3 regions of the Pseudomonas sp. MYb118 genome follow, and region 1 is predicted to be linked to each of the others. Evidence: predicted binding sites of a transcription regulator. Region 1 holds the regulator's gene; each other region holds the start of a gene.
The links. The regulator FliA, encoded in region 1, starts transcription of late flagellar genes. The targets are predictions, from matches to a motif close to CTAAAGTTTNNNNNNNNNNNGCCGNTAA.
Positions count from the first base shown of each region.

Region 1 (2,264 bases):
CCGAGGCGCTCGGTGGCATCCGTGATCTGGGACACCTCTTCGGCTTGCGGCATGTGCGGATCAATCTGGAAATTGACGATCGCGCTATGCAACTCGCGGGTGAGCTTGCCCACTTCCTGATACAGGCCACGGTCACGGGTCTGATTGAGCTCATGGATCAATTGCACCGCGTCGCCGAACTTGCCTTTTTCAAGGCTTTCGACCAGTTCGACCGCGTGTTTTTTCAGGGTCGACTCGAAGTCACCCAGTGAAGATTCTTTGTGGTCCATAGCTCCCCCGTGGCGCCGTGACTCAACCGATGCGTTCGAAAATCTTCTCGATTTTTTCTTTCAACGCCTGGGCCGTGAAGGGTTTGACCACATAGCCGTTTACACCGGCCTGGGCCGCTTCGATGATCTGCTCGCGCTTGGCTTCGGCGGTCACCATCAGCACCGGCAGGTGCTTGAGCTTTTCATCGGCGCGCACGTGGCGCAGCAGATCAATGCCGGTCATGCCAGGCATGTTCCAGTCGGTTACCAGAAAGTCGATGCTTCCGCTGTTGAGGACCGGAATGGCGGTGGTGCCATCGTCGGCCTCGACCGTGTTGGTGAACCCAAGGTCACGCAACAGGTTCTTAATGATCCGCCGCATCGTTGAGAAGTCATCAACGATGAGGATTTTCATGTTCTTGTCCAATTCGACCTCCAAGCAGTCTTAAACGCGCCCAGCACCTGGACGCGCCATTTCAATCAATTTGGCAAAGCACTCAATGACTGTCTGGAGCACAACAGATCGAGACCGGTGCGGTTCAACACCACACCAGCCACGTTCGCAGTGTCCCCACACTGCCTTCAGCGCGCTCGCCACTCCCCCAAACGCCCCCGCAAACGGGCTGCGCACTGGCTATGTAACTGGCTGACCCGAGATTCGCTGACTCCCAGGACCTCACCGATTTCCTTGAGATTCAACTCTTCGTCGTAGTACAGCGCCAACACCAGTCGCTCGCGCTCCGGCAAATTGGCAATCGCGTCCGCCAGCGCCGCCTGGAAGCGTTCATCTTCCAGATCGCGTGACGGCTCGAGATGAGCACTCGCGCCATCCTCGTGCAGACCTTCGTGTTCGCCGTCCTGCAAAAGATCGTCGAAACTGAATAACCGGCTGCCCAGGGTGTCGTTCAAAATCCCGTAATAATCATCGAGACTCAATTGGAGTTCGGCCGCAACTTCGTGATCTTTAGCGTCACGGCCGGTTTTAGCTTCAATCGAGCGAATTGCGTCGCTGACCATGCGGGTATTGCGGTGGACCGAACGTGGCGCCCAGTCCCCCTTGCGCACTTCATCGAGCATGGCGCCGCGGATGCGGATGCCCGCGTACGTCTCGAAACTCGCGCCCTTGCTGGCGTCGTATTTGGTCGACACTTCCAGCAGGCCGATCATCCCGGCCTGGATCAGGTCTTCGACCTGCACACTGGCAGGCAGACGCGCCAGCAAGTGGTAGGCAATGCGTTTGACCAGGGGCGCGTAACGCTCGATCAGCTCGTACTGCGCGTCACGCGCCGACTTCTTGTAGAGGTTGTAACCGCTGGCTGTCATAGCACCGGTCCTGCCGTTTGTTGCACGAGACGCTCGACGAAAAATTCCAGATGCCCACGCGGGTTGGCGGGCAGTGGCCAGGTATCGACCTTTTGCGCGATAGCCTTGAAGGCCAGGGAGCACTTGGAACGCGGGAAAGCTTCATACACGGCGCGTTGCTTCTGCACAGCCTTGCGCACGCTTTCGTCGTAAGGCACGGCGCCCACGTATTGTAGGGCGACGTCAAGGAAACGATCCGTGACCTTTGTCAACTTGGCGAACAGGTTGCGCCCTTCCTGCGGGCTCTGGGCCATGTTGGCCAGGACGCGGAAGCGGTTCATGCCGTAATCGCGGTTGAGCAGCTTGATCAGGGCATAGGCGTCTGTGATCGAGGTCGGCTCGTCGCAGACCACCAGCAGGACTTCCTGGGCGGCGCGGACAAAACTGACTACCGAGTCACCAATACCCGCAGCGGTGTCGATCACCAGCACATCGAGGTTGTCGCCGATATCGCTGAACGCCTGGATCAGGCCGGCATGCTGGGCCGGGCTCAGGTGCACCATGCTCTGGGTGCCGGAAGCCGCCGGAACGATACGGATACCGCCAGGCCCTTGCAGCAATACGTCGCGCAGCTCACAGCGGCCTTCGATCACGTCGGCCAGGGTACGTTTGGGCGTCAGCCCCAGCAGAACGTCGACGTTCGCCAGCCCCAGA
Region 1 covers NZ_JBFRXN010000001.1:23,696-25,959, reverse strand. Annotated here, with positions in the region: gene ABVN20_RS00135 (protein phosphatase CheZ) at 1-269, opposite strand, end outside; gene ABVN20_RS00130 (chemotaxis response regulator CheY) at 292-663, opposite strand; gene fliA (RNA polymerase sigma factor FliA) at 831-1,571, opposite strand; gene fleN (flagellar synthesis regulator FleN) at 1,568-2,264, opposite strand, start outside.

Region 2 (2,264 bases), 1.2 Mb from region 1:
GCTCACCGGACATGACTTTGCCGTCACGCTCGAGAATCAACAGGATTTTTTGCCGGCGCAGGTGCGGCAGATCGGCAGCGCAATGGACGTCTTGCATGTTTTTGCCTGAATGTGCGGGTTTGTGCGAGATTAGCCAAACCCTTTCTTCAAGGCAATCGCGGCGAGCCTCAGTTGCTTGCCACTTGCGCGCCGTTGCCCGAGGTCACCAGTGCCTTGAGCGACGCATCGAACTGCTCCAGCGCATTGACTTGCAGTGCGGTCTGCTGGGAGATCTGAGCGGCAATTTCCGGCGCGGCCTTGCCTTGCACCCACACCGACGGCATCTCCTGCGCCCGTGAACCTTCGGCCTTGCCGATGTATTGCAGGTCCGCATCGTAGAACTTGGCCATGAAGCGCGCTTCGACCTGGTTGTTGCGCTTGGACACCAGCCGGCTGTAGGTGTCCAGCATCACCACCACGTCGGGGCGGGCCTGCACCAAGGCATCGAGGTTGTCGTAGACGGTGACCGAAGCGAACTGTTTGTGCAACGAACCGAGTAGCCAGTTGATCGCCAGTTTTGGATCCGAGCTGCTGACGAACGCGCTGCTGATGCGCGAGTCCAGGGCCGGGTTGCTGGCACCCTTGAGGGCTACCGAGTGGTATTGCTCAAGGTATTCCAGGGTGTTGAGGGTGTTTTCGCTGTAGAGCACGCCCACCGACCGGGCCGCCTGCAAACTGGCGGTGCTGTCGGCGACCGGCGCGAAATGGCAGGCCGGCTCGGCAGCGCTGGCCGGCAGCGTGAACGCGGCAGTCAATACGGCAACAAGGGCAAGCCAGGCTGGAATTCTCATCGCACAGGTTCCTTCAAAGGCGAATTCGGTATGGGGTTATCTTCCTCTGTTGCCGGAAAAACAAAACTTGCGTTTATTGATGATGAACATTGATTAAACGAATGATTGAACCGCGATGATCGCAAAACGACGTTACGGATTATTTTCCGACGTACGACAGGTGTTTTTCTTGCTCCTTGCTAACCTTTCCCTCCGGGAAGCCGATGGATCTGCATCAGGAAAAGGAGCAACACAGATTGAGAAACAACCAGCCCGTCACGCAGCATGAAGTTGCCCTGGGACCTCAGCAGAAACTCATCTCGACCACCGACTCACAGGGCAACATCACCTACTGCAATGATGCCTTCGTCGAGATCAGCGGTTTCAACAGGTCAGACCTAATCGGCGCGCCGCAAAACATCGTGCGCCACCCCGATGTGCCCCCGGCGGTGTTCGCCCACATGTGGAGCGCGCTCAAGCAGGGCAAGCCCTGGATGGGAATCGTCAAGAACCGCGCACGCAATGGTGACCATTACTGGGTCAACGCGTACGTGACGCCGGTGTTCGACGGCAGCAGGATCGTCGGTTACGAATCGGTCCGGGTGAAACCGGATGCCGATCAGATCCGTCGCGCCGAAGTGCTCTACAAACGCATCAGCGAAGGCAAGGCGGTGCTGCCGGCCAGTGACAAATGGCTGCCCGCCCTGCTCGACTGGCTACCGCTGCTGGCAATGGGCGCGGTCGGTACACTGGGCGGCGCGCTGATCGGCACCACGCCGGCGCTCATCCTTGCCGTGGCGGTTTCGGCACCGCTGGCTGTGCTGGTTTCACGCCGGCGCAATCAGGGTGCACTGCACGTTCTGCAAATGAGCGAAGCCAGCACCTCTGACGCCTTGATCGCCAAAATGTACAGCGACGCCCGCGGCCCGCAGGCACGCCTGGAAACGGCTTTCGTCAGCCAGGCTTCGCGCCTGAAGACGTGCCTGACCCGCTTGCAGGACACCGCCGAACAACTCACTGGCCTGGCCGGCCGGTCCGATGGCCTGGCGGCCGACAGCTCCCGTGGGCTGGAGCGGCAGCGGGTCGAAACCGAGCAGGTCTCGACCGCCGTCAACCAGATGGCCGCCACCACCCTGGAAGTTGCCAGCCATGTCCAGCGCACGGCGGATGCCACACAAGAGGCCAACGTGCTGACCGGGCGCGGACGCGACGTGGCCCGTGACACCCGCGAAGCCATCCAGCGCCTGTCCGAGGTGGTGGGCGAGACCGGAGAAACGGTTGCCCAACTGGCCAGGGACAGCAATGAAATCGGCATGGTGGTCGATGTCATCAAAGGCATCGCCGATCAAACCAACCTGCTCGCCCTGAACGCCGCCATCGAGGCCGCGCGCGCGGGTGAAATGGGCCGCGGGTTTGCCGTGGTCGCCGATGAAGTACGGCAGTTGGCACAACGCA
Region 2 covers NZ_JBFRXN010000001.1:1,181,065-1,183,328, reverse strand. Annotated here, with positions in the region: gene ABVN20_RS05525 (DeoR/GlpR family DNA-binding transcription regulator) at 1-97, opposite strand, end outside; gene ABVN20_RS05520 (ATPase) at 168-830, opposite strand; gene ABVN20_RS05515 (methyl-accepting chemotaxis protein) at 1,067-2,264, shown strand, end outside.
Region 2: the regulator FliA is predicted to act here: its motif matches at 1,010-1,037, upstream of ABVN20_RS05515 (methyl-accepting chemotaxis protein).

Region 3 (2,264 bases), on a different contig from region 1:
GATCATTTACAGGCTCAAGCCTGACTGAGCGGACGCGGCTTCGCAAGCTTCGCGGTTGATCCGCGTGCATCATAAAGTGCTGGCGGTTCACCGCCGGTGAGGATTTTCAGCTGGTTGGCCGTGGCGGCCTGCTGCACCAGAATCGACTGGCCATTGTTGGCGTTGGCCGCCTGGCACTGAGCCAGAAGGTCTGTCAGCACGTCACTTTGTGCCAACAATTGTTCGCCCACGCTGGATTGGCTGGCCAGTTGTTCCAGGCCGCTGCGGTTGAGCGGCAGGTTCAGGCTGGCGAGGATTTCACTGCGCTTGCGGCCATGCTGTTCGAGCAGAATGATCATTGCCTGCTTCTGCGCCAGAATGTCTTCGAGCAGCGGCATGTCGCGACCGTGCAAGGCGAGGGACTCGGTTTGCAGTAACTCCAGCAGGTGTTGAGCTGGAGCAAAGTCGTCGGTGATCAGTTGCAATAAATTAGTGTCGTGCATGGCTGGCCTTGGTTTTTAAGCGTCCAAAAGCCTGGCGCGGGGCGTGCCCTAGCGCTGGGCTTCGAAGTTGAGCAGTTTGCTGGCTACACGGTTGCTGTCGACTTTGTAGCTGCCATCGGCAATCGCTGCTTTCAACTCGGCCACGCGGGCTTTATCGACGGCAGGCTGATCACGCAGCTTGTCAGTGACCTGTTGCAACTGTTGAGCCTCATTGCTGAGGTGTACCGATTCCCCGCTCTTTACGGTGCTGGCCTGCTCGGCCGGAGTATTCAGCGCTGCGGATTTGCCGGTTTCGGCTGGATCCTTGGCGGCGCTGGTACGTGTATTGCCCGTCAGTGACGAGGTGCTGTTCAAACGGCTGAAATCGATGACCATGGTAAAAAACCTCTGAATATTTGGACGCTTGCCATGTTCTCGGCCATCCCTGTGAAAACTTTAGACTCATTTTATCAATGAGCCTGCAAGCGCCAGCACGTCTGCTGCATGCGCCACAGTTTAGGGAACCGCCTCGGCCTGCGCCACTTCTTCACGAATAGAGTTTTACATGGACACTTCCACCTGGCCCGGCGCGATCACTTGCGCCTTGATGACCCTTTTGGAATTGAGGTTTTTCACCCGTATCTGTTCGCTCATCCCGCCGTTGGACAGGGCTTCGCCCGGCATTCGCACGCTCAGCGTGCCGCTGCGGGCGGTGATGACCACCTGATCGCCCTTGCGAATGACTTCGGTCTGTTCAAGGTTGACCAGGGTCACCACCTGATCGGCGACCATTGGTCGGGTAAGTCGTTGTCCGATCGCCTGGTCCAGGGTGGTCAGGTAGCCCTGGGTGATCAGGCTGATATCACGCTCGCGCAGCAGGACGTCGGCGGGTTCGACAATGTCGGCGCGGCGCAGGGGCCGGCTGGTGGTCACGACATCGCGAAACAGGCGCACTTGAGCGGGCACGAAGACCGTCCACGGGGAGCTGCCTTCGCAGCGGACCTTGACCGTGACGCGGCCCAGCGGCTTGGCCGGGCTCTCAAGGCTGGCTGTCAATTCCTTGTCGCACATGGGCATGCGCAGGCGTGGATCGAGCTGCTTGACTTCGATTTCGTAGCGACCTTCCGTTTGACTGGTGGCCAGGTAGTCCTCTACGGTGAATTCAAGAAAGCCCTGGGTGACGCCGATAAGCATGTCAGGCAAGGTAACTGCGTCAGCAAGGGCAGGGCTGCCAGCGTTGAACAGGCAGACGGCCGACACCGCGCAGAGCGTTCTGCGGAAGGCGGATGTCAGGCGTCGGAAAAATGTCGGTTCTGTGTTCATAAAAGTTAAAAAGCAAGCGCCGTGCCGTTTAGTGATGAATGTGCGTCGCAACACAACTAGCGTTGGTGTGGGAGTCTGGGCATGGCTGGTGTAATGGATTCGGTAAACCAGCGCACGCAACTGGTAGGGCAGAATCGCCTGGAGCTGTTGTTGTTCCGTCTTGACGGCCAGCAGCTCTACGGGATCAACGTATTCAAGGTTCGCGAGGTGCTGCAATGCCCCGCGCTGACCGTGATGCCCAAGTCCAGTCCTGTCGTGTGCGGTGTGGCAAATATTCGCGGGGCGACCATTCCGATCCTGGATCTGGCGATGGCGACCGGTGCCGGTGCGTTGAAAGATCAAAGCAGTCCGTTCGTGATCATCACGGAGTACAACACCAAGACCCAGGGTTTCCTGGTGCGCTCGGTGGAACGCATCGTCAACATGAACTGGGAAGAGATCCATCCGCCACCCAAGGGGACGGGGCGCGATCACTACCTG
Region 3 covers NZ_JBFRXN010000002.1:181,288-183,551, reverse strand. Annotated here, with positions in the region: gene ABVN20_RS06655 (flagella synthesis protein FlgN) at 15-482, opposite strand; gene flgM (flagellar biosynthesis anti-sigma factor FlgM) at 531-857, opposite strand; gene flgA (flagellar basal body P-ring formation chaperone FlgA) at 1,023-1,784, opposite strand; gene ABVN20_RS06640 (chemotaxis protein CheV) at 1,866-2,264, shown strand, end outside.
Region 3: the regulator FliA is predicted to act here: its motif matches at 894-921, upstream of flgM (flagellar biosynthesis anti-sigma factor FlgM).